3 regions of the Arthrobacter sp. Soil_C_60 genome follow, and region 1 is predicted to be linked to each of the others. Evidence: riboswitches for the same ligand, from Rfam matches in the RefSeq annotation. Region 1 holds a riboswitch; each other region holds the start of a gene.

The links. A riboswitch is a leader RNA that binds a small molecule or an ion and turns the genes downstream of it on or off. The one in region 1 is predicted to bind glycine.
Positions count from the first base shown of each region.
Region 2: another riboswitch for glycine. It lies ahead of gcvP (aminomethyl-transferring glycine dehydrogenase); the one in region 1 lies ahead of glyA (serine hydroxymethyltransferase).
Region 3: another riboswitch for glycine. It lies ahead of AC3A4M_RS17140 (D-serine/D-alanine/glycine transporter); the one in region 1 lies ahead of glyA (serine hydroxymethyltransferase).

Region 1 is NZ_JBDGKM010000003.1:425,666-433,754, reverse strand. Features, by position in the region: gene AC3A4M_RS08815 (amino acid permease) at 1-790, opposite strand, end outside; gene glyA (serine hydroxymethyltransferase) at 934-2,265, opposite strand; glycine riboswitch at 2,413-2,510, opposite strand; gene AC3A4M_RS08805 (hypothetical protein) at 2,672-3,574, opposite strand; gene treS (maltose alpha-D-glucosyltransferase) at 3,695-6,088, opposite strand; gene AC3A4M_RS08795 (SDR family oxidoreductase) at 6,332-7,114, shown strand; gene AC3A4M_RS08790 (DoxX family protein) at 7,195-7,608, shown strand; gene AC3A4M_RS08785 (amidohydrolase) at 7,802-8,089, shown strand, end outside.
Region 2 is NZ_JBDGKM010000009.1:118,756-126,844, reverse strand. Features, by position in the region: gene AC3A4M_RS17365 (MFS transporter) at 1-1,462, opposite strand, end outside; gene AC3A4M_RS17360 (transporter substrate-binding domain-containing protein) at 1,489-2,310, opposite strand; gene AC3A4M_RS17355 (M4 family metallopeptidase) at 2,449-3,513, shown strand; gene AC3A4M_RS17350 (protealysin inhibitor emfourin) at 3,510-3,851, shown strand; gene AC3A4M_RS17345 (MFS transporter) at 3,949-5,211, shown strand; gene AC3A4M_RS17340 (mycothiol transferase) at 5,262-5,783, shown strand; glycine riboswitch at 5,875-5,974, shown strand; glycine riboswitch at 5,975-6,081, shown strand; gene gcvP (aminomethyl-transferring glycine dehydrogenase) at 6,132-8,089, shown strand, end outside.
Region 3 is NZ_JBDGKM010000009.1:76,084-84,172, forward strand. Features, by position in the region: gene AC3A4M_RS17120 (MarR family winged helix-turn-helix transcriptional regulator) at 1-287, opposite strand, end outside; gene AC3A4M_RS17125 (SGNH/GDSL hydrolase family protein) at 382-1,155, opposite strand; gene AC3A4M_RS17130 (pyruvate, water dikinase regulatory protein) at 1,241-2,092, opposite strand; gene ppsA (phosphoenolpyruvate synthase) at 2,089-4,524, opposite strand; partial or broken gene AC3A4M_RS17140 (D-serine/D-alanine/glycine transporter) at 4,713-4,880, opposite strand; glycine riboswitch at 5,039-5,136, opposite strand; gene AC3A4M_RS17145 (FG-GAP repeat domain-containing protein) at 5,425-6,606, shown strand; gene AC3A4M_RS17150 (YnfA family protein) at 6,627-6,965, opposite strand; gene AC3A4M_RS17155 (siderophore-interacting protein) at 7,016-8,014, opposite strand; gene AC3A4M_RS17160 (ABC transporter ATP-binding protein) at 8,052-8,089, opposite strand, start outside.

The DNA.
Region 1 (8,089 bases):
CTGCCATGAGGATGATGAGTGCGCCTACGTAGAAGAGCAGGATGCGGATCGGAATCGAGTTGATGGCCTTGGGGAGGTTCTTCTCGGGATCTTTGGTCTCGGCAGCGGTGGTGCCCACCAGTTCAATGCCTACGAAGGCGAACACGGCGATCTGGAAGCCGGCCACGAAGCCCATGAACTCGTTGGGGAAGAAGCCGCCGTGGATCCACAGGTTTTCGACAGTGGCCGGGCCGGCCTCGGACTTGAAGCCCGAAAGGATCATGAACAGACCGGTAAGGATCAGTGCCACGATGGCGACGATCTTAATCAGCGCGAACCAGAACTCCGTCTCGCCGAAGGCCTTGACCGTAACCAGGTTCAGCACCAGCAGGATGCCGATGGTGACCACGCCCGGAATCCACAGCGGAATGCCCGGAACCAGTTCGTTGGCGTAGCCTGCGATGGCGATGACGTCGGCAATGCCGGTCACGACCCAGCAGAACCAGTAGGTCCAGCCGGTAAAGAATCCGGCCCAGGGGCCCAGCAGGTCACCCGCAAAATCGCTGAAGGACTTGTAATGCAGATTGGACAGCAGCAGCTCGCCCATCGCCCGCATCACGAAGAACAGCATGAAGCCGATGATCATGTAGACGAAGATGACGGAGGGTCCGGCCGCGGAGATGGTTTTCCCCGAGCCCATGAAGAGCCCCGTGCCGATGGCACCGCCGATCGCGATCAGCTGGATGTGGCGGTTGCTCAGCTGTCTTTCCAGATGGGGTGCCCCGGATGACTGCACTGTTGCATCTTTCATTTACTACTCCTTCAGAGCGAGGATATTTCGCATGGCTGCATGGCCCTGGGTGTGGGTTGCATGCAGGTTCAGACGGCCGGTCGCTTCCCCATGTCGGCGACCGGCCCCTGGGCAGGGGCCCCGCGGTCCCTGCCCAGTCCCGGTTAGGCGCCGGCTGTTGCCAGCGGTGCCACGTTCGGGTACAGCGGGTGCGCGGCGGCCAAGGCCTCCACACGGTGGCGCAGATCGGCGAGGCTTGCCTCGTCCTCAGCGATCAGCGCCTCAGCAATGATGTCAGCTACCTCGATGAAGGCTGCTTCGCCGAAGCCGCGGGTAGCCAGCGCGGGCGTTCCGATCCGCAGGCCGGAGGTGACCATCGGCGGGCGCGGGTCGAAGGGAACAGCGTTGCGGTTGACGGTGATGTCGATGGCCGCGAGGCGGTCCTCGGCTTCCTGGCCGTTCAGTTCGCAGTTGCGCAGGTCGACCAGCACCAGGTGCACGTCGGTGCCGCCGGAAACCACGGAAATCCCCTTGGCGGCGACATCGGGCTGCATCAGGCGTTCGGCCAGGATGCTTGCTCCGGCCAGCACGCGCTCCTGGCGTTCCTTGAACTCCGGCGATGCCGCGATCTTGAAGGCCACGGCCTTGCCGGCGATGACGTGCTCCAGCGGCCCGCCCTGCTGGCCCGGGAAGACTGCCGAGTTGATCTTCTTGGCGACGTCGGCGTCGTTGGTCAGGATGATGCCGCCGCGCGGGCCGGCCAGCGTCTTGTGCGTGGTGGAAGTGACAACGTGGGCGTGCGGCACCGGGCTGGGGTGCAGTCCGGCGGCCACCAGGCCGGCGAAGTGCGCCATATCCACCATGAGGTAGGCACCGACGGCGTCGGCGATCCGGCGGAATTCGGCGAAGTCCAGCTGGCGGGCGTAGGCGGACCAGCCGGCCACGATCAGCTGCGGCTTGTGCTCGTGGGCCAGGCGCTCCACTTCCACCATGTCGATCCGGTGGTCATCTTCGCGGACCTGGTACGGAACCACGTTGTACAGCTTGCCGGAGAAGTTGATCCGCATGCCATGGGTCAGGTGGCCGCCGTGGGCCAGGTTCAGCCCCATGATTGTGTCGCCGGGCTTGATCAGCGCGTGCATGACCGATGCGTTGGCCTGGGCACCGGAGTGCGGCTGGACGTTGGCGTAGGCCGCCCCGAACAGGTCCTTCACGCGGTCGATGGCCAGCTGCTCGATGACGTCGACGTGCTCGCAGCCGCCGTAGTAACGCCGGCCCGGGTAGCCTTCGGCGTACTTGTTGGTCAGCACGGAGCCCTGCGCCTGCATGACTGCGGCGGCGGTGTGGTTCTCCGAGGCGATCATTTCCAGGCCGTCACGCTGGCGGGTGAGTTCGTCGTCGATCTTGGCGGCGACCTCGGGGTCCAGCTCGGACAGCTGGCTATTCAGGCTCGGGGACACGACCTGCTGGAAAGTGGATGGTGACTGGATCGTCATAAGGAACTCCATATTTCAGGCAGCGCACAACACGCCACGATGATTCGGGTTCCTCCCCGCTCTGTCTGGGACCTGAGAGTTTCCGCCGCCCGTGGGGGCCGCTTGCACCGTCGGTGAGCCGGTTGCCCGGCTGCTTTCCAGAGTTGCCTAGCCGCGGCGGTACGTGGGCCTGAGAGATTCCTGGGGAGGAGTTGCTCCTACGGCGCCTGACGAACGTACCGGCAGGACTCTCCCGCCGCAGATCAAAAGCGTTGGGCCACAGCTTCGTGACCCGCCTCACACAGGTTAGCGGCAGGGCAGGAGCTAACGCAACATCATTTCTTAACTGCCTAGTCAGCGGCGGATCCGCTGCAGGCAACGTGCGACGCCGGCACTCACCTGAGTGCCGGCGCCGCCTGGGCAAGCCCTATTGCCCGGTGCCCGTCTGGTCGCCTTCGGTCACGCCGCCGTCCACCGGTGCCGGATCGACGGCGCCGCCGTCAGGGGCGGTTTCCTGCTGGCCCGTGTCCTGCTGGCCGGCGCCCGGGTCGGTGACGACCTCCGGCTCCGCCACTTCGCCGGTTTCGGAGCCTGGCGCCGGAACGGGTTCAGGCACGGTCTCCACCGGCGCAGTACCGTCGTTCTGGCCGGTGGCAGGATCCTCGACTCCCGTCGATCCGTCCGTACCGCCGGAAGTGCCGTCGGTGGTCCCGGTCTGGCCGGCGCCGTCGTCGACCTGCCCGGGCTCAGCATCGCCGGGCTCCGTGGTTTCGCTGCCATCCTCGGCCGGGGCCGCGGTGCCTGTCAGGACGCGGCCCAGGGTGGTCTGCTGCTCGGCGGCCGGGGCGCTGCTGGTCGACGATGCCACCAGCGCCGAAATGGGCTTGCTGGTTCCCAGTTCGACCATCGTGATGCCGGCCATGGCAATCAGGAAGGAGGCTGCGCTGACCACTCCAATCTTGGCCCAGGTCCGGGGCGTGAACCGGCGTGCGGTGAGCTTCGCCTTGAAGTCCGCGACGGCGCTGGAGACACCGGCACGCTCGGTTCCGTCGTCGCTCGCCGGCAGGCCGCCGTTGCGCAGGCCGCGCAGCCGCGGCACGGGCAGGGTCTTCTTGGCCGCGACGGCGGCAGAACTCAGCGTCCTGGCGTAGATGGCTGCCGCTACCGTGGCGATGACCGAACCGAGGGCAGCGCCGATCAGCGTTCCCGCGACACCGAGGAAGGAACCCGCAAAGGCCGAGGTCACGGCGGCCAAGGCGGAGGCAATAGTTTGGGCACCGTTGAGGCCGAGGAGTTTCGGCTTATCTTCGGCGGAGGAGTCTTCAGCCATATTTCACACACACTTCAGGTAGGTAAAGTTACGGAAAGGTAACGCCGGCTCCTCCGATCCGGTTCCCTGCCTACCGCGTTTCTATGTGAGATGCTGGTCACATCCGGTGCGCGTTGACCATCACCCCAGATCAGGGCGTGACAGCGTCCTCCGCGCCTGCGCCGCAGCTTCAGTACCAGCCGTGCCCGCGTCCTCGTCCTGGCCCGCTTCCACCTCAGCCGCAACCTCTGCGGCCGGCTCCTCTTCTTCGGGCAGGGTCACCAGCAGCGCGGTTCCCTGGTACGGCTCCAGCTGGATGTAGAAGCTGTGCAGGTCATCCACGCTCCCCACTTCTTCGCCGCTGAACAGATCGGTCACCAAGGCCCCGGTTTCCAACTGCTCGGAGCGCACCGTGCCGGCCATCTCCTGGTCCGAGAAGTTCAGGACGGTGACTTCGCAATCGCCCGATTCAAGCTGGTGCACCATGACCAGCATGCCCCGGTGCGAGACGTCCGGAACATCGAGCAGCGCACTCTTCGCGATGCCGTACTGCTCCCGGACGGCCAGGATTTTGGCCAGCTGCCGGGCAAACGATGACTCGTCCGCGAGCTGGTCCGGCAACGTCCCGTACAGGCTGACAGCCCTGGGCATGCCGGAGGTCGGGGCCTGCCCGGTATGGTTGACGCCCATCAGGTCATGGGCGCCCCGGTTGATCCAGCGGGTGTCGCCGCGGGACAGCAGCGGAGCTACCTGCGACCGGTCCAGGGTCAGCATGCCGCACAGGTCCCATCCGGAGAGCGCGAAGACGCCCGGCTGCAGCGCGTTGTACATGGCCAGCAGCAGGTGCACCTTGCGGACCTCGATGGTCTGCTCCGGCGTGATGGTGCTCAGGTCCTTGATGCCCAGCACCGCCGTGATCACGCTCGCCGTCGTACAGGCAATGCCGTTGGCCGTAAAGACCAAGTTATAGGGAGCGGCTTCCCCGGTGATGCCGTCCCGCAAGGTCTGCTGCACCTTATGGGCCAGTTCGGCGCCGGTCATTTCCTCGCCGTCGAGCTCATAGATATCGTCTTTATGCTTGGTGGTGAAGTGCACGAGTTCATAGGTCAGCTCGTCATGGTTCTGCAGCGCGTGGACCAGGGAGGCCTGGTCCACACCGATCTCCATGGCCAGGCGCAGGGTCAGCCGGAGGAATTCGGTATCGGCGGTGACCAGGGCGTGGTGGTAGCCGGGGCGGGTGACAAAGTCGTAGGACAGGTCGGGGCCGTTGGCGGACGTGGACTTGATGTCGTCGATGCTCAGGTTCAGTTCCTGGAACGTGAAGCCGCCGACCTTGCGGACCATGCTGCCGATGATCTGGTTCGCGGCCTCGGAAATCGGATGGCCCTCCGACCAGCCCGGCGTTTCCTCGGCACTCTTCTCCACGCCCAGGAAACCGTTGGCGTCCAGCCGCAGGGCGCCGGTACCCAGGTCCACCAGCGAGTGCAGGGCGTCGCCCATCACCAGGCGCATGCCGGAGAAGGTGGGATCCAGCCAGTTGATCGACGGCTGACCCGCCTTGAAGTAGTGCAGGTACACCCACCGCCGCATTTGGCCGGTGGTATCCAAAACCGGGCCGGTGGCGCTCCAGTTGGTCTCCTTGACCCCGGGCTCGTAGAAAATGACCCGCTGCAGCTCGCCGATGATGTAGCCGGCCTTCTGGAGGGCGCGTTCGGTTTCGGCGTCGATGTTGACCGCGTCTTCGCCGTCGGGCACGTCCGGCAGCAGGTGCCAGTCCGACTCGGGGATGTCGATCATGTGGTAAATGCCCGGGTAGTCCCGGAAGTTCATCTCGGCCAGCCGGAAATCCGCACCCTTGCCGGTGTGCCCGGGCACGATGTCATCCACAATCGTTCCGCCGTGGTCATTGGCGACCTGGCACATCTCGCGGAACTCGTCCTCGGTGCCGAACATCGGATCAATCGCCATGCTGATCCGGTCGAAGTGACCGTCCACACTCGGCGTCTGCTCCCAGCCCGAGAGCCCGCCGGCGAGTTTCACCGGCCCGGTATGGATGGCGCTGATTCCGATCTGCTCGAACGCCTCCCACAAGCCGGGGTCCCCCAATGCTCCGAGGAAGGACTGCCCGGGCTTGGTCATGAAGGACAGCGGGTAGGCGGTGAACCACACCGAGGCCCGCTCCACCGCGGCCCGCGGGTTCGGCCAGGCGAAGGGGTTCTGCCACATGCTGGCCTGGCCCGAGAGCTGGCGGCCCAGCACCTTGGCGTCGCCGAGCATGGACTGGTTGCGCAGCCACTCCACGTAAACAGTGTTGCGGGCGTCCGGCTCAAAGGGCGGCTGGCCCGGGTTAAAGTGCCGCCGCCGGGCCTTGGGGCGCAAAGCCCGCGGACGCGCCGGGTAGAACTGCTCATCGAAGTTGATCTCCGGGATGTGCGCCTCGAGCGCTTCCTCCTGCACGGCATCCAGGTCGGCAGCTTCGGAGCCGCCACCAGAGCCGTCGTCAAGGTGTTCCGTCGAAGAAAGCGAATCGACCATCGAGATATCTCCTTGATCATCCTGCAGGCACCGGCCAGTACTGACTTCTTCCACACTGCCAGACGCAGGGAAACCAGACCAGTGCACCTCCGCAATCAGGCGTGCAACGGATAAAACCGCGGCGTGGCGGCGTAATGTCCGCAGAGTCACATCCGGTTCTGGATGATTAGCCACTATTCATGCGTTTGCATAGATAGAAGCCGGCCAAACAGCCGGACCATCAAATGGGAAAGAAGGCAGAACATGCAACGGTTCTCAGGTAAATCCGTCATTATCACCGGCGCCGGATCAGGGCTCGGCCGTGCGGCGGCACTCCAAGTCGCCAAGGAAGAGGGCAAGCTGACCCTGGTGGATCTGAACGAGGCCGGCCTGAAGGAGACCGCGGAAGAGATCCGTCAGGTTGCCCCCGATGCCGAGGTGCTCAACGTTACCGCCAACGTCGCCAACGAGTCCGAGGTCGAGAACTACGTCGCCGAGGCCGTCAAGCGCTTCGGCAGGATCGACGGGTTCTTCAACAACGCCGGCATCGAAGGCAAGCAGAACGCCACCGAGGACTACGGCTCCGACGAGTTCTCCAAGGTCGTCAACATCAACCTCAACGGCGTCTTCTACGGCCTCAAGCACGTCCTGAAGGTCATGAAGGAACAGGGCTCCGGCTCCATCGTGAACACCGCCTCCGTCGGCGGCATCCGCGGCGTCGGCAACCAGTCCGGCTACGCCGCTTCCAAGCACGGCGTCGTTGGGCTCACCCGCAACTCGGGCGTCGAGTACGGCCAGTACGGCGTGCAGATCAACGCCATCGCCCCGGGCGCCATCATGACCCCGATGGTCGAGGGCTCGCTCAAGCAGATCGACCCGGAGAACTGGGAAGAGGTCGGCAAGGGATTCGTCGAGCCCAACCCGATGAAGCGCTTCGGCAAACCCGAAGAGGTAGGCCACCTGGTCGCCTTCCTGCTCTCCGGCGACGCGGCCTTCATCAACGCCGCCGTCATCCCGATTGACGGCGGCCAGTCCTACAAGTACTAACCCAAACCCAGCCGCCGCCGTCGTCGTTGTGAGGAAATAACGACGGCGGCGCCCGGCCGGGCTCAACGTACAGTGAGCAGATGACGCCAACTTCGAAGTCGATGGCGACCACCAAGCTCCCTGCCGGCACGCTCGGCCTGGCCGCGCTGCTTACCGCCAGCGCCGCGAACCACTTCGTCAGGCCCGGTTTCTACTACCCTGTCGTTCCAGCGGCCATCGCTACTGCCTCGGGGCCGCTCACCCGCGATGGCTGGGTTCAGATCAGCGGAGCGCTGGAATTCGCAGCCGCCGCCGGACTGCTGCTCCCGCAGACCAGGCGCATGGCGGGCATCTCCACCGCAGTGATGTTCGCCGGTTTCACCGTCGGACACCTCAGCGCCCTGAAGCACGCGTTCGGGCCGACGGGCACCAAGCGGGCACGCATCATCCATAGCCTCCGGCTGCCGTTGCAGGTTCCACTCGTGGTTTGGGCGTGGCGCACGCGGCAGGTCTGATCCAACGGTGGAAGGCCTCAGGCTCTGTGGCTGCTAGCCACGGTCGACCATCCTAAACGTGAACGGGCGAGTAATGGTGCCGCCATTCTCCGGGCCATTGTTACGATAAGTCGAACCGCGCCCTCCGCTTGGGTGCAGGCACCTTGTGCAGCCGCCAACTGCCGTGGAAACGCCTGGAGAAACCGAGGAAACAATGCCAGCATCCGTCCTGCTGACCGACGAGCAGCGCACCCGCATGCATGATCTCTACCGCCAACTGCACGAGCATCCCGAGCTCTCCATGCAGGAGCACCGGACCGCCGCACTGGTTCAGGCGGAGCTGGAGCAATACGGGATCGACGCCTTCCCGTGCGGCGGCACCGGCGTCGTCGGCGTCCTGCGCAACGGCGAAGGACCGGTGGTGGCGTTCCGCGCCGATATCGACGCGCTGCCGATTAAAGAAGACACCGGCCTGCCCTATGCCAGCACGGCCACCGGAACT
Region 2 (8,089 bases), on a different contig from region 1:
TGTTGCCGGCCTGGGTGACGGCGAGGGCGGCGGTCTCGACCGGAACGCCTTCGGCCGCAGGCACCGCCTCGTACCTGGGCACGAACCACACCACGGCACAGGCCACGAGCGAGGCCACGGCCGCAATCCAGAACACGTCCTGGAAAGCCTCCATGGCAGGCAGCTCGCCCCCGTTGACGCTGACCGTAACCGACGCCAGGACGGCTGCGACGGCGGCGCTCGAGGTCGAGGTGCCAATGGCACGCAGCAGCGCGTTGAGGCCATTGGCGGAGGCCGTCTCGGTGATCGGCACATTGGCCATGATCAGGCTCGGCATCGCGGCATAGGCCACCGCGGAGCCGACGCTGACAACGGTGGAGCCAATAATGATCGCGGCCACCGAGTCGCTGACGAAGACACGGCCCACGTACCCCACGGCCATGATCGCCGAACCGGCAATCAGCGTGGTTTTGCCACCGAAGCGGTTGATCATGGCGCCGGATACGGGGGAGAAGGCGACCATGGCCAGTCCGGACGGAACCATCGCCAGGCCTGCCGTGACGGGGTCGAGCCCGAACCCGTGCGGCACCGAAGCGGGCAGCTGCAGTTGCTGGGTGCTCAGCAGCATGTTCGCGAACAGGGCAAAGCCCACCAGGACGGAGGCAATGTTGGTCAACAACACCGGCCGCCGGGACGAAGTGCGCAGGTCGACCAACGGCTGGCTGACCTTCAGCGAATACGGAATCCAGGCCGCCAGGATCACAATCGTCAGGATGAACAGCGCTATGGTCAGTTCGTCGCCCCAGCCCCAGGTGCCACCCTTGGAGATGGCCAGCAGAAGCGAGGTCAGCGCGATGGAGAGCATGATGGCGCCGAGGAAATCGAACCGGCCGCGGGTCCGCACCTCGGATTCCGAGACCACCAGGTAGACCGCGGCGAGAATGGCCACACCAACGACGGCGGAAAGCCAGAACACTGATTCCCAACCGGCCTGCTGGTAAAGGGTTCCGCCCAAGGGCAGGCCGAGGGCACCGCCGATGCCCAGCGTGGCGCTCATGAGCGCAATCGCGCTGCCAACCTTTTCCCGCGGGAGCTCGTCGCGCATGATGCTGATGCCTACCGGGATCAACGCAGAGGAGAATCCCTGCAGGGCACGGCCGACAACTATGGTGGCGAAGTCCCCGCCGAGCGCGGCCACCACGGATCCGGCTGTCATCAGGATGATGCAGACCAGCATCATCAGCCGCTTGCCGAACATATCCGCTAGCCTGGCGACGATGGGTGTCGCGACGGCAGAGGTCAGCAAAGTGGCGGTGACCAGCCAGGACACATCGTCGATGGAGACGTTGAGCAGTTGCGCGAACTCCGGCAGCAGCGGGATGACCATTGTCTGCTGGAGCGAGACCGTTGTTCCGGACAGGCACAGGACGGCGATGATCGCCCAAGTTGGCATTCTTTTGCGCGCGGCGGCAGACTCAGGCATTTCCTTAGCGTATCCGGCGGGTAGCTCTAGCCGAACCAGGGGGCCTTGGCTGCATCGTAGGTGCCGTCGTTCTTGGCCATGTTCAGCCACTGGTCCACGTATTCGCGAAATTCGACGTCACCCTGCGGAAGTAGGTAGGCCTTCTGCGAGAAGTTGAATGGATCCTCAGGATGGACGGCGCAGAGCTCCGGATGCTCGTTCGCCACCCACATTGTTTCCGATGCGTCCGTTGTCATGACGTCCGCGCGGCCAGCGATGATTTCGTCAAAAATGGTGTTGTTGTCTTCGTAGCGGATGATCTCGCCATCGGGGTAATGTTCGTCGGCGAACTTCTCGTTGGTCCCGCCGATTGGTGTGATCGAACGGACACCAGGCTGGTTGATCTCCTCCACAGTGTCGTACTTCTCAACGTTTTCGCACAGCGTGATCGGCGTCTTCCCTTCGTCCAGAGTCGGCTCAGTGTAGAACGCCTGGGCAGCCCGTTCCAAGGAGATGGAAATGCCGCCAACGCCGATATCGCATTTGCCCAGAAAGTCCGGCATCAAGGTTGCCCAGGTGGTCGGGACGAACTCAACTTCCACTTCCAGTCGCTGGGCCAAGTCCTCAACCATATCGATGTCGATCCCGGTGTATTCCCCCGTCCCTGGATCCAGATACGTGAACGGTCGATAGTCCCCTGTGGTGCACACTTTGAGCACGCCGCTGTCTGCAACGGTCTCCAAACGTGATGGTTCGTCCGACTGCGAGGCCGAAGCGGAACTGCCATCGCCGGACGGGCCCGCGGTCGTGCAACCGGTCAAGGCCACCAGGGCCAGGAAAGAAGTTGCGGCAATTTTGCTCGATTTCATCGGTTCCCTCGCGCTTAATCGTTTCGGCTAAATACTGCCAGCGTAGCGGGGGTCATGGAGCACGAATACCCGTATGCCGTGGCTGCCACAGGTTGTCACACCCGGACCATAGGCTTGGGTGAACGCAAGGAGGTCCACATGTTCTGTTCTATTGTTCCGCCATACCTGCTCCGACGGCTCGCCCGGTTGGATGACCGGTCCCTGCTGCCTGTAGCGGAAGCTGCCCAGCGTGCCCTGGCCCGGGATGCAGCCATGCGCCGGAACCGTAACGTCAAACGTGCGCAGATGCCGGCCCTGCCCACCCTCCTGCCGTCGCAACGCATCCGGGCCACAGGGCTGAATCCCACCCGGCAGATCAATGACGCCCAGAACATGGAACGGCTGCCCGGTATCCGCGTGCGCAGCGAGGGAGTCGGCCCGGTTGAAGACGTCGCGGTCAACGAAGCCTACGACGGGCTGGGGTCCACCTTCGAGCTTTTCGCTGACGCCTACCAACGCAATGCACTCGATGGCCGGGGCGGAATCCTGCGCGCCACCGTCCACTATGGCGAGGACTATGACAACGCGTTCTGGAACGGCACGCGGATGGTTTTCGGCGACGGCGACGGGCGGGTCTTCCAGCGCTTCACCAAATCGCTGTCCGTCATCGGGCATGAGCTGACCCACGGCATCACGCAACACACCACCAACCTGGTCTACCAGGGCCAGCCCGGCGCACTGAACGAGTCGATTTCGGACGTCTTCGCTGCCTTGGTGGAGCAGTACAAGCTCGGGCACAGTGCGGACCACGCTAGCTGGCTGATCGGCGAAGGCCTGTTCACCGACCAAGTCAGCGGCGACGGCCTGCGCTCGCTGAAGGCGCCGGGCACTGCTTACGACGACGACGTGCTCGGCAAGGATCCGCAGCCTGCCACCATGGCGGACTACATCGACACCACGGACGACAACGGGGGAGTGCACCTGAACTCAGGCATTCCCAACCATGCCTTCTACCGGCTGGCCTCGATCCTGGGCGGGAACGCCTGGGAACGAGCCGGCCTGATTTGGTACGACACGATCACCGGTACGGAAGTCGTGGCGGATACGGACTTTGCAGGTTTCGCGGCAGCTACTGAAAGTGCGGCGGAAAGCCGCTACGGTAAGGACTCAGAGGAACTCAAGGCCGTAACGGCGGCCTGGACTGAGGTGGGCGTCTTGGGATGAGGATCAGCGTCAAGCGCACCGGCGGATTCGCGGGTCTAACGAGGCGCTGGGCAGTTGAAGTGGGTCAGCCCGAACTGCGTGACGAGTGGCTGCCCATTATTGAATCCTGCCCTTGGGACGATGTCCCGCAGACGCAGAACCAGCCGGACCGCTATATGTACTGGATCAGCGCCGGCGAACGTGAGGCCTCCCTCCCGGAGCAAGACGTAACCGGCCCCTGGCGGCAACTGGTGGATCGCACCTTGGAAAGTGCCCGGCAGGAAGAGGGCCGTCGCGCGGAACGCCGGCCCCAGGGCCCGGAAGGTTTTTACCGGGACGAGAATTCCGGAGAGCCTTAATCGACTTCAGGTGGGGACGGCGGCAGCCGCCGCGACAGCTATGGTGAAGAAGCCGGCACATCCGCCGGCCACAGCCTGCCTGCAAACGGAAATCAGAGTGCCTAGAACAAACCAACCCCAGATCACGGATCAGCCTGTAGCGAAGGACACCGCGTCCGTTCCTGGACTTCTCCCCCGCCTGATCGTCCTCGCCGGCATCCTGATCATGGCTCTGAGCCTACGTCTCGCGGTCTCGGGTGTTTCACCCGTGCTGGCGGAGATCTCCAACGATCTGCCGTTTGGTCCTGCATCCATCGGCGTTCTCGGCATGCTCCCGACCGCTGCCTTCGCCGTGGCAGGATTCACGACGCCGGCACTGATCAGAAAACTGGGCATACCCGCGGTCCTGCTCGGTTCGCTGGTGCTGGCCGCGTCAGGCCAGATCGGACGGGCGCTGGCCTCCGACGTGCCGCTGTTCCTGGGCTTCTCCGCCGTGACCATGGTGGGTTACGGGCTGGGCAACATCGTCATGCCACCGCTGGTCAAGCGGTACTTCCCGGACCGTATCGGCCTGGTGACTTCCCTGTACGTGACCCTGCTGGCGGTGAGTACCGCTTTCAGCCCGCTGATGGCGGTGCCGCTAGCCAACACGTCCGGCTGGCGCTGGTCGATCGGCATCTGGGCCGGTGTGAGTATGGCGGCGTTGGTGCCATGGATAGCCACCTTACTGGGGGAGCGGGCAACGCGGCGGGCCGAAGCCGTTCAAAACCGGTCGGCAGCAAAGCCCCACGCGAAGGTCCGTGTCTGGTCCTCTCCTGTCGCGTGGGGGCTGGCCATGGTGTTTGCCGGAACGTCCACCAACACCTTCTCGATGTTCACCTGGCTGCCTCCGCTGCTGCTCGACGCGGGAATGGACGCGGCCCAGGGCGGCACCATGCTTTCCTATTACGCCATCCTTGGCCTGCCGACCAGCCTGCTGGTTCCCTACTTGGCGGCCAGAATGCGCAATCCCTTCCCACTAGCAGCCCTGTTCGTGCTCTGCTACGCCGGCGGCTATGCGGGCCTGCTGCTGTCACCCTCATCGGGCACGATCCTCTGGATCACGTTGGCCGGACTGGGACAGGGAACATTCGCCATGGCCTTGCTGCTGGTCAACCTGCGGACCCGGACTACCGCCGGTTCGGGTGCGCTTTCCGGTTTCGCGCAAGGCATCGGCTATTCGGTCGCCTGCCTTGGGCCGCTGACTTTCGGGCTGCTGAAAGACATCACTGGTACATGGGCAACATCGTTCGGCCTGCTCGCCGTATCGCTCGTCGTCCTCGTCGTCGGTGCTTTCATTGTCAGCAAACCGCGCTATCTGGAGGACCATCCGGGGGCGTAAGGCATAGGCTGGGTTCGTTGCCGCCAATCCCGGATCTACGAGGAGCGAAGATGAAGTTCAACGATCTGCTGGCAGACGCTTTCGGCCGGATCCAGGAACGGGTCCACGAAGTGCTTGATGGACTGGACCCGAACCAGCTGGCCGAACGGCCCGGAGGAAACGGCAACTCGATCGCCTGGCTGATCTGGCATTTGACCCGGGTCCAGGACGATCACATTGCCGATGTCGCGGGTGTGGAGCAGCGCTGGACCTCAGGCGGTTGGTCAGAACTGTTCGATCTTCCGCTGGACACACATGAAACCGGCTACGGCCACACCTCCGACCAGGTCAGCGCCGTCACGGTTGAATCCGGAAGCCTGCTGGCCGAGTATTTCGACGCCGTGCATCGCCAAAGCCTCGAGTTCATCGGCTCGCTGACCGAAGACGAGCTGGACCGGATTGTGGATACACGCTGGGACCCGCACGTTACCCTCGGAGTCCGCCTTGTCAGCGTCATTGATGACTGTTTGGAACACGCCGGGCAGGCCGCCTACGTTAAAGGACTGGTCCAGCACCGCGAAGCGCGCGGCTAATGCCGGCCGCCTTGTTTGTGTTCGCCCTCACCGGCTACCATTCAAGAAGATAGAACGCACTTCAAAAGTGTCATAACTGCATATTTGCCTTCGAATTGCGGCGGGAGAGTCCTGCTGGATGAATGTCAGCGGGCGCCGTAGGAGCAATACCTCCCCAGGAATCTCTCAGGCCCCTGTACCGCCGCAGACAGGCAACTCTGGAAAGTAGTCGACCATGACGGCGCGGCTCACCGACGGTGCAAGCGGAACTTGGAAAGGTTTCCGCGGAATCTCTCAGGTCCAATACAGAGCGGGGAGGAACCCGATCCATCTGGTACAACCGTGCCAGCCAATAACTGGAGTTCCTTCATGACGGTTCAACCCACCATTGCGACATTTGCCGAGCGCCACATCGGCCCGCGCAACAGCGACGCCGAGACCATGCTCAAGCAGCTTGGCTACACCAGCCTCGAAGACCTGGTCGACACGGCCGTTCCGGCGGACATCCGCCAGAGCGCGCCGCTTGAGTTGCCGGCTGCCCGCAGCGAAGCCGAGGTCCTCGCAGATCTGCGCGCCCTCGCCGCCAAGAACATCACTGCCGTGCAGATGATCGGGCAGGGCTACTACGACACCATCACGCCGCCGGTGATCCGCCGCAATGTGGTGGAATCCCCGGCCTGGTACACGGCCTACACGCCCTACCAGCCGGAAATCTCCCAGGGCCGGCTCGAGGCGCTGCTGAACTTCCAGACCATGGTTTCCGACCTGACCGGTTTGGAAATCGCCAACGCCTCCCTGCTGGACGAAGCTACCGCCGTGGCTGAAGCCGTGCTGCTGATGCGCCGTGCCAACAAGAAGCATGCCGACGGCAAGACCGTACTGGACGCAGACCTGCTGCCGCAGACCATCGCCATCGTCAAGGGCCGCGCCGAAGCGCTGGACTTCGAGATCGAGGTGGCCGACCTCTCCGTTGGTCTTCCCGAGGGCGAGATCTCCGGCATTGTGCTGCAGCAGCCGGGCGTGTCCGGCCATGTGGCCGACCACAGCAAGGTGATCGCGGATGCGAAGGAACGCGGAGCCATGGTCACCGTGGCCGCGGATCTGCTGGCTCTGACCCTGATCACGCCTCCCGGCGAGCAGGGCGCGGATATCGCCGTCGGAAATACCCAGCGTTTCGGTGTTCCGCTGTTCTTCGGCGGACCGCACGCCGCCTACATGGCTGTGCACAAGGGCGTGGAGCGCCAGCTGCCCGGCCGCCTCGTCGGAGTCTCCAAGGACAACGCCGGCATGCCTGCCTACCGCCTGGCACTGCAGACGCGCGAACAGCACATCCGCCGCGAGAAGGCCACGTCCAACATCTGCACCGCGCAGGCACTGCTGGCCATCGTCGCCGGCATGTATGGGGTTTACCACGGACCGGAAGGCCTGAAGGCCATTGCGCAGCACGCCAACAACCAGGCGCGTGCCCTCGCCTCCGTCCTCAAGGGCGCCGGACTGGAACTGGCCAGCGAGCACTTCTTCGACACGCTGACGGTCAAGGTCCCGGGCAAGGCTGCCGACGTCATCAAGGCCGCCGAGGCCAAGGGCATTAACCTGCGCGTCATCGATGCCGATCACGTGGGCATCTCCACCGGCGAATCGACGACGGCGGAGCACCTGTCTGCTGTGGCCGAGGCATTCGGCGTGGACGGTGCAGCCGAGGACATCGCGGCGGGCCTGTCGGCTACACCGGAAGGCTTCGGCCTGGAGCAGGGCATGCAGCGCACCTCTTCCTACATGCAGCACCCCGTCTTCCACAGCCACCGCTCCGAAACCCAGATGCTGCGCTACCTGCGCCGGCTCTCGGACCGCGACCTGGCCCTGGACCGGACCATGATCCCGCTGGGCTCCTGCACCATGAAGCTCAACGCCACGGCCGAGATGGAATCCATGACCTGGCCGGAGTTCGCCTCCATCCATCCCTTCGCTCCGGCGCACCAGACGAAGGGCTGGCGCGAACTGATCGAGGATCTGGAAGCGCGACTGTCGGCCATCACCGGTTACGCGGGCGTCTCCATCCAGCCGAACGCCGGATCCCAGGGTGAGTACGCCGGCCTGCTGGCCATCCGCCGCTACCACCTGTCCCGCGGCGATGAGCAGCGCAACGTCTGCCTGATTCCTGCATCGGCCCACGGCACCAACGCCGCCTCGGCCGTGCTCGCAGGCATGAAGGTTGTCGTTGTGGCTACCGCCCAGGACGGCACCATCGACCACGCCGATCTGAACGCCAAGATCGAGCAGCACAAGGACAGCCTGTCCGCCATCATGATCACCTACCCGTCCACGCA
Region 3 (8,089 bases), on a different contig from region 1:
GCATCCTCGGCGCAGGGGCTGCGCTTGACCCAACCGCGCAGTTCCAGCTTCTTGACCACGTGGGAGAGCCGGGACAGGGACGAGTAGGTGCGTGAAGCCAGTTCGCTCATCGGCAATGAACGGTCCCCCGCTTCGGAGAGCATGGCCAGGACGTTGTAGTCGAAGAGCGTGACTTTGGCCTCACGTTGCAAAGCACCGTCCAGATTGCCGGGCAGCAGGGTAGTTACAGCCAGCAAGGCAAGCCAAGCCTGGCGTTCTTCGGGATCGAGCCAACGTGCAGAAGTCATACCTCTATTCTGCCACATACTTGATGATTCAACTTTTCGCGCCTTCCGCGAGCGTGGCTGCATCAGATCCAGAAACCCGGCCGGAGCAGTACGGCTACACCCGCACATCCAGCCTCGCAAGCTGCGGGTATTTCGGTGCCAGGCTGTCCCCGGAGGAAACGCCGCGCAGGCGGCGGGCAATCCAGGGCCCAACGTACTCCCGGGCCCAGCGGGCGTTGGCCACCAGCGATTCACGCCGCGTCAGCGTGCTCAAGGCCGGCAGTTCCGGAAGCTCGATGAGGTCATCGGCCTGCAGCGTCTCCAGCACCCGCTTGGCCATGAGGGTGTGGCCGGCGGCGGACATATGGAGCCGGTCTTCGTCCCAATACCGCCAGTCCTGGAACTCCCGCATCCGCCAGTAATCCACAATCCGCGCGCCATGCTTTTCGGCGATTTCGCGCACCCACTCGTTGTAGATCGCCGTGCGTCCCCGCGTCTTGCCGAAAACGGCCGATCCGGCGGAGTCAAAACCGGTGAACATCACGACGTCGGCGCCGGACTGCGTAAGTCTGGCGATGCCGCCGTCGTACGCTTTCATCATTTCGTCGATGTCCACACTGGGCCGCAGGATGTCATTGGCGCCAGCGTAAATGGTCACGAGCGTGGGCTCCAGCGCCAACGCCGGTTCGATCTGTTCAGCGAGCACTTGCCGGATCTTCTTCCCGCGGATCGCCAGGTTGGCATAACCCCAGCCCTGGTCCGCCAGCATCAGCTGCTCGGCCACTCTGTCCGCCCAGCCGCGCACGCCGTTAGGCAGTTGCGGGTCCTTATCGCCGACGCCCTCTGTGAAGGAGTCACCGAGCGCCACAAACCGTTGAGTAAAAGTCACCCTGACAGATTAACAAACGTTTCGGCGTGACTGTTGGGGTCCGGCTTCAGACGGGCTGTTCCGCGAGGTGCCGGCGTTTGGATAGTCAGTGGCTCAGCTGCATCCGTTGGAGGATCGTGGCGGAGATTTCCTCGACCGACATGGAGGCGGAGTTCATGTAGGGCACCCCGTTGGACCTGTACATCTCCTCGGCGTTACGCAGTTCATAGCTGCATTGGGCCAGCGAGGCGTAGGTGGTGTCCGGGCGGCGTTCCTGGCGTATCTGGCTCAGCCTGACCGGCAGGGAGGTCAGCCCAAAGCATTTGTGGATATGGGGCAGCAGCGGCTCCGGGAGCGACTGCCGGGAAAAATCCTCCTCGATCAGAGGGAAGTTCGCAGCCGAAATCCCGTGCTGCAGCGCCAGGTACATTGCTGTCGGAGTCTTGCCGCACCGTGATGGGGCGATAAGGATCAGCGCCGCGCGTCCGAGGGCGCGGATGGACTGGCCGTCGTCGTGTTCCATGGCGTACTCGACGGCGGTCATGCGGGACTGATAGCGGATGGCGTCGCCAACCCCGTGGGCCCTGCCCGATTCTCCGCTGGCTGTTGCCTGCAGGGCACTCTCCAACTGTGCGATGTGGGCATCGTAGAGGTCCACAAAGTGACCCTTGCTCTGCGAGAGGATCGCGCGGATGTCCCGATTGACCGCCGTCGAGAAGACGATCGGCCGCGGACCCGCCGCCGCGAGGCGGTCAATCGTGCCGACGACCCGTCTTGCCTCCTCGGTGGTGGTGATAAAGGGAATGGTGCGGCGTTCGAACCGACGGCCGGGAAACTGGGTCAGCAAAGTGTTGCCCAGGGTCTCGGCGGTGATGCCGGTGCTGTTCGAGAGGAAGAAAACCACGGGAGCGGGTGCGCGCTCCGCCCCCGTGGTTTTGAGTTCGCTGGTGTTGGTCAACGGGTCTGTCCCGGATCTGCGCTCGAGACCGCGGAGCGGTTGCCGGTCCGGGCCAGGCGCAGCCAGGTGTCCGTCACTGCGTCGGGGTTGAGCGAGATGGAGCTGATGCCTTGCTCCAGCAGCCATTCGGCGAAGTCCGGGTGGTCGCTGGGGCCCTGGCCGCAGATGCCGACGTACTTCCCGCGGGCACGGCAGGCGGCGATCGCCATCTCCAGGAGCTTCTTCACCGCGGGGTTGCGTTCGTCGAAGCCGCCGGCAACGAGCGCAGAGTCCCGGTCCAGGCCGAGGGTGAGCTGGGTCAGGTCATTGGAGCCGATGGAAAAGCCGTCGAAGTAATCCAGGAATTCATCCGCCAGCAGCGCGTTGGCCGGCAGTTCGCACATCATGACGATCTGAAGCCCGTCCTCACCGCGGCGCAGGCCGTTGGCGGCGAGCAACTCGGTCACCCCCTGCGCTTCCTCAAGGGTGCGCACGAACGGGACCATGAGCTTGATGTTGGACAGGCCCATCTCGTTGCGCGCGAACTTCAAGGCCTCGCACTCGAGCTCGAATGCCTTGCGGAACGACGGCGAGAGGTACCGGGAGGCGCCGCGGTAGCCGATCATCGGGTTCTCTTCGACCGGCTCGAAGGCTGGGCCGCCGAGCAGGTTGGCGTACTCGTTGGACTTGAAGTCCGAGAGCCGGATGATCACCGGTTCCGGCGCAAAGGCGGCGGCGATGGTGGCGATGCCCTCGGCCAACCGGCGGACGTAGTAGTCCCGGGGCCCGTCGTAGGCGGCGGTCTTTTCCCGGATCTGCTGCACCGTGTAGTCGGACAGCGCGGCGGGGCGCTCGATCTCGCCTGCCAGGGCCAGCAGGGCGTTGGGGTGGATGCCGATCTGCCGGTTGATGATGAATTCCAGGCGGGCCAGGCCGACGCCGCTGTGCGGGAGCCGGGAGAAGCCGAAGGCCTGTTCGGGGGTGCCGACGTTCATCATGATCTGAACCGGCGCCGGCGGCATCGTGTCCACCGTGGTTTCGTGCAGCGTGTAATCGAGCAGTCCCTCGTAGACCAGTCCGGCCTCGCCCTCGGCGCAGGAGACGGTCACCGGTGCTCCGTCGGTCAGGATCCGGGATGCGTTTCCGGTGCCGACCACAGCCGGGATGCCCAGTTCCCGGGCAATAATCGCCGCGTGGCAGGTGCGACCCCCGCGGTCGGTCACGATCGCCGCGGCCTTCTTCATGATCGGTTCCCAGTCCGGGTCCGTCATGTTCGCCACCAGGACGTCGCCGGGCTGGAAGGAGGCCATCTGGTCGATGGAGGTCAGCACGCGCACCTGGCCGGCGCCGATACGCTGGCCGATGGCCCGGCCTTCGGCCAGGACCTTGGAGTGCTCGTTGAGCTTGTAGCGGGAAATGGTACCGCTGGCCTGGCGGGACTGCACGGTCTCGGGGCGGGCCTGCAGGATGTACAGTTCCCCGTCCACGCCGTCCTTGCCCCACTCAATGTCCATGGGGCGGCCATAATGGGCTTCGATCGCCACCGCATGCCGGGCGAGCTGCTCGACTTCGGCGTCACTGAGGCTGAACCTGCCGCGCTGCTCGCGGGGCACGGGTACGAAATCGACCGTCCGGCCGACCTCCCGGGAATCGGTGTAGGTCATCTGGACGGCTTTTTCGCCGAGTCCGCGCTTGAGGACCGCCGGACGGCCCGCGGCCAGCGCAGGTTTGTACACATAGAACTCGTCAGGATTCACCGCTCCCTGGACCACTGCTTCGCCCAGGCCGTAGGAGGAGGTGATGAACACGGCGTCGTCGAAGCCGGACTCGGTATCCATCGTGAACATCACGCCGGAGGTGCCGATGTCGGAGCGGACCATGCGCTGGATACCGGCTGAGAGGGCAACCTCCGAGTGGGTGAAACCGTGATGGACCCGGTAGGCAATGGCCCGGTCATTGTAGAGCGAGGCAAAAACGTCCTTGATCGCGTGGAGGACGTTCTCCACGCCACGGATGTTCAGGAAAGTCTCCTGCTGGCCGGCGAAGGAAGCATCCGGCAGGTCCTCGGCCGTGGCGCTGGAGCGCACTGCCCAGGACACCTCCGCATCCCCACCGTGGCTTTCAACCAGTTGCCCGTATGCGGCCCGGATCTGCTCCTCGAAACCGGCCGGGAACGGAGTCTGGCGGATCAGGTCCCGGATCTGCGTGCCGGCCTGCCCCAGTGCGGTCACGTTGTCGCTGTCCAAGTCGTGGAGGACCGCGGCGATCCGATCGTCAAGGCCGGACTCGCGCAGGAAACGCCGGTAGGCGTCCGCCGTCGTGGCGAAACCGTCAGGAACCCTGACCCCGGCCGTGGCCAGGCCGCGGATCATCTCCCCAAGGGAGGCGTTTTTGCCTCCGACCTTCTCAAGGTCGGACAGGCCAAGTTCGGAAAACCAAAGAACGTCGGTCATGGGTTGTGCTCCTATGCTTGAACGCGCTGATCAGCGCTACGAACGAAATCGGTAATGCCCGGGGATGTCCGGGCGGAGTCCGGCGGTACGGGCGGCTGCAGTGCTGCGGAAACCTGCCCGAGCAGGATTCTGTGGTTTCCGCTGCAATGGAGTTATCTTGGACTTCGGCCTCGCGCCGGACTTCGGGTATACCCGAAGATCACGGAAGGACCGGCCGCGGAGATCGTCTTGGAGGTCATCAACAGGCCCGTGCCGATCGCCCCGCGGACGGCGACCAGCTGGATACGGCGGTTGGAGAGCTGGCGCTCAAGGTGGGGGGCTTCACCCATCGCGGTGGAGGCAGGTGGAATGGTCATGAGGAACTCCATCGTTCAAGTGCCACAACGGCAGCACTTTGATTCGGGTTCCTCCCCGCTCTGTCGTGGACCTGAGAGATTCCGCGTCCCCTGCTCTCGCAGGCGCCGCTTGCACCGTCGGTGAGCCAGACTGCTGCCTGACTGCTTTCCAGAGTTGCCTAACCGCGGCGGTACGTGGGCCTGAGAGATTCCCGGGGAGGGTTTGCTCCTACGGCGCCTGCTGAACGTACCGGCAGGACTCTCCCGCCGCAGATCATAAGCACTGCCCACCTCCAGGTGAGCAGGATCACACACTAGCGCCCCGAGGTGGCACCACGCAAGCAAACTGCGTCAATCGCTTAAATTTTCGCAACGCAGGGCAATTGTGACAAAGGCTTGGGAAGCGATAAACGGTCTCACACCAAGATCCCGACCGCGGGTGCGCGGAAAAGACTTCAGCAGGTTAACTGCCCGTTCCCGCCGAAGAGTCCGCGGCGTACGCTGGAGGGTACTTCTGCTAGGTCCGGGCGGGGCGGATCCGGACAGCTTCCTTCGGGGAACAGACATGGCGCATGCACAGGCCCGCGGCGGCCAGCATCGGCTGGCCGGAATTGTCTGCGTGCTGTGCCTGTTTGTGCCGCAGCCGGCTTTGGAAGCCGGCAGGCTGCCCTCGCACGCTGCCAGTACCCCCACCGCCGCCGCCGTTCCCGCCGTCGGGCTGGTGCCGCGGGACATCGAAATTGTCTCGTCACCGGTGGCTGCGGGCGAGCCCGTGGTGGGCGGGGAGCTGTCTTTGGAAGGCTTCGAATTCTCCGCACCGGGCTCCGTCCTCACCTACGACTACAGCTGGCGGGACACATTGGACGGGCACCCCGACGGCTACCATCGGGTCCTGTCCCTGACGCCGGACTGGCGCGGCGTGACCGTCACTGGCAATGTCGAGGCTTCGGCGGACAACTATGAAACGACCCCCGCACAGGCCCGGCCGGTCCGGATCTACTCACGCACCTTCTCTCCGGAGAACCGGAGCGAGTTCTTTGCCCGCACGCGGGACGGATCCCTATGGTATGTTCCGTCATCCCCGACAGGCCGGTTGGGAACGGCAAGTACCAGCGCCGAAAAGTGGCCCAAGGCCAGGGCAATGGACTCGGCAGGCGATTTCGACGGCGACGGCCGCCATGACATCCTCACCCTGCACCGGAACGGCGTGCTGTTGCTGCATCCCGGCGACGGCTACGGCGAAACCAAGCCGCTCCGGGCACTCGGCTCGGGCTGGACCGGCGTGCGCGAATTCTTCCTGCCCGGCGATTTCGACGGCGATTCCAGACCCGACGTCATTACCGGCGACGACAGCGGGGCGCTGTGGCTGCACCGGGGAGGCGCGTCTGGCCTGCGGCCGCGGACGCTGCTCCTGCACAGCAACCGCACGCCGGCCCGTGTATTCTCCCCCGGCGACTTCGACGGCGATGGAATGGCCGACATCATGTCTCTGGATGCTGCCGGCAGATTCTGGCTGCTGGCCGGGACCGGCAGCGGGCAGGTCGAGGACCCGGTGCCGGCGGGAAGAGCGCGGTTCAGGGTGATGTCCGTTGCCACGCCCGGCGACTTCAATGCGGACGGAACTACGGACCTGATTGTCCTCAACGCGACCGGGATGCTGCTGCTTCTGCCGGGCACGGGCGACGGCACAATAGGTTTGCCGGTGCCGCTGGGCCTTGCCGGGCGGGGTGTGGTGGAGCTCTTCTGAGCAGACCGAGTCCGGCCTGGTCAGGCGCTGTCGCGCGGGGCATACATGAGCACGGCCACGCCGGCCAGAGCAATCGCCGCCCCGATATAGTCCCAGCGGTCCGGCCGGAAACCGTCCATCACCATGCCCCAGGCCAGCGAGCCGGCAATAAAGATTCCGCCGTAGCCGGCCAGAACCCGGCCGAAGTTGGCATCAGGCTGGAAAGCGGCAATGAAGCCATAGGCGCCCAAGGCCATGACTCCCAGCCCGGCAAACCACCAGGCCCGGTCTTCACGCACCGCCTGCCAGATCAGCCAAGCGCCGCCGATCTCGGCGAGGGCGGCCAGGGCAAAAAGGAGTACGGATTTGGCGATGGTCATGCTTCAATTCTCGCCTACGCCGAACAGCGGGAGTCCAACCCGCGTGGACCTCAGGCTTCGGCCTTGCCCTGCCGCCAGTAACCCATGAAGGCCACCTGCTTACGGTCAATACCGACGTCCCGCACCAGGTAACGGCGCAGTTCCCGGATGACCGCGGCCTCGCCGGCGATCCAGGCGTAGAACGGCCGGGTGGATTCCGCCGTGGTTTCCCACAGGATGACGTTGTCAATGTCCACGTCCTCGGGCTCGTCGCCCTCGCCTTGCCGCAGGCCGGCCCCGGGAACAACGACGGCGTTCCGCACCGCGGCATCGAGCAGCTCGCCATGCGGGCGGTCACCGCGCGCCAGCCAGCTGATTTCCATGTTGGCCGCCGTCACCAGCTCCTGGAAGTCCGCGGCGTCGGGCACTTCGAGGACGGCGTTGCCGGTCATATCCGCCGGCAGCGCGGCCAGGATGGCGGCGATCGCCGGGACAGCGGTTTCATCGCCGGCCAGCAGCACGTGCGATGCCAGGCCGGGACGCCACTCGATGCCGCCGTAGTTCTTGGCCGTGGTGCAGTTGACGGCGCCGGCGTTGGGCCCGATGATCGTGACCCGGTCCCCGGCCACCGCGCGGTCCGCCCACATCGAGGCCGGCCCGCCCTTGCCGTCGGCGTCGAAATGCATCACGAAGTCGACGTCGAGCTCCGGGATCTCGCCGTAGCGGAAGTCCCGGACCGTGTAGGTGCGCATGGAGCCGCGCGTGCGCTCGTCGAGGGACAGCCAGTGCTGGTACCAGCCTCCGGTCAGCGCGGTGGCGCCCGGGCCGGATTCCGGCGCACGGGGGTCGCCGAAAGTCGGCAGCGGTATCTCGCGACCGTCGGCGTCCAGGGCGGGAACCACAACCTTGATGCGCAGGTCCAGCGTGGGGCCGTCGACGCCGAAAAGCCTGAGCCCTTCTCCGGTGAAGGTGATCCGGCGGAAGTTCGGCGACAGTTCCCGCACGGCTGCGACGTCGACGTCGAAAGCCAGGACGGGGGTGACTGCTGTTTCGGTGGCGAGTGCCGTCATCGTGATTCTCCGTTCGAAGGGGCGGGCTTGGCGGCGGTCATGCTGCGGACGGCATGCTGCCGCCGTTGCTGTGGT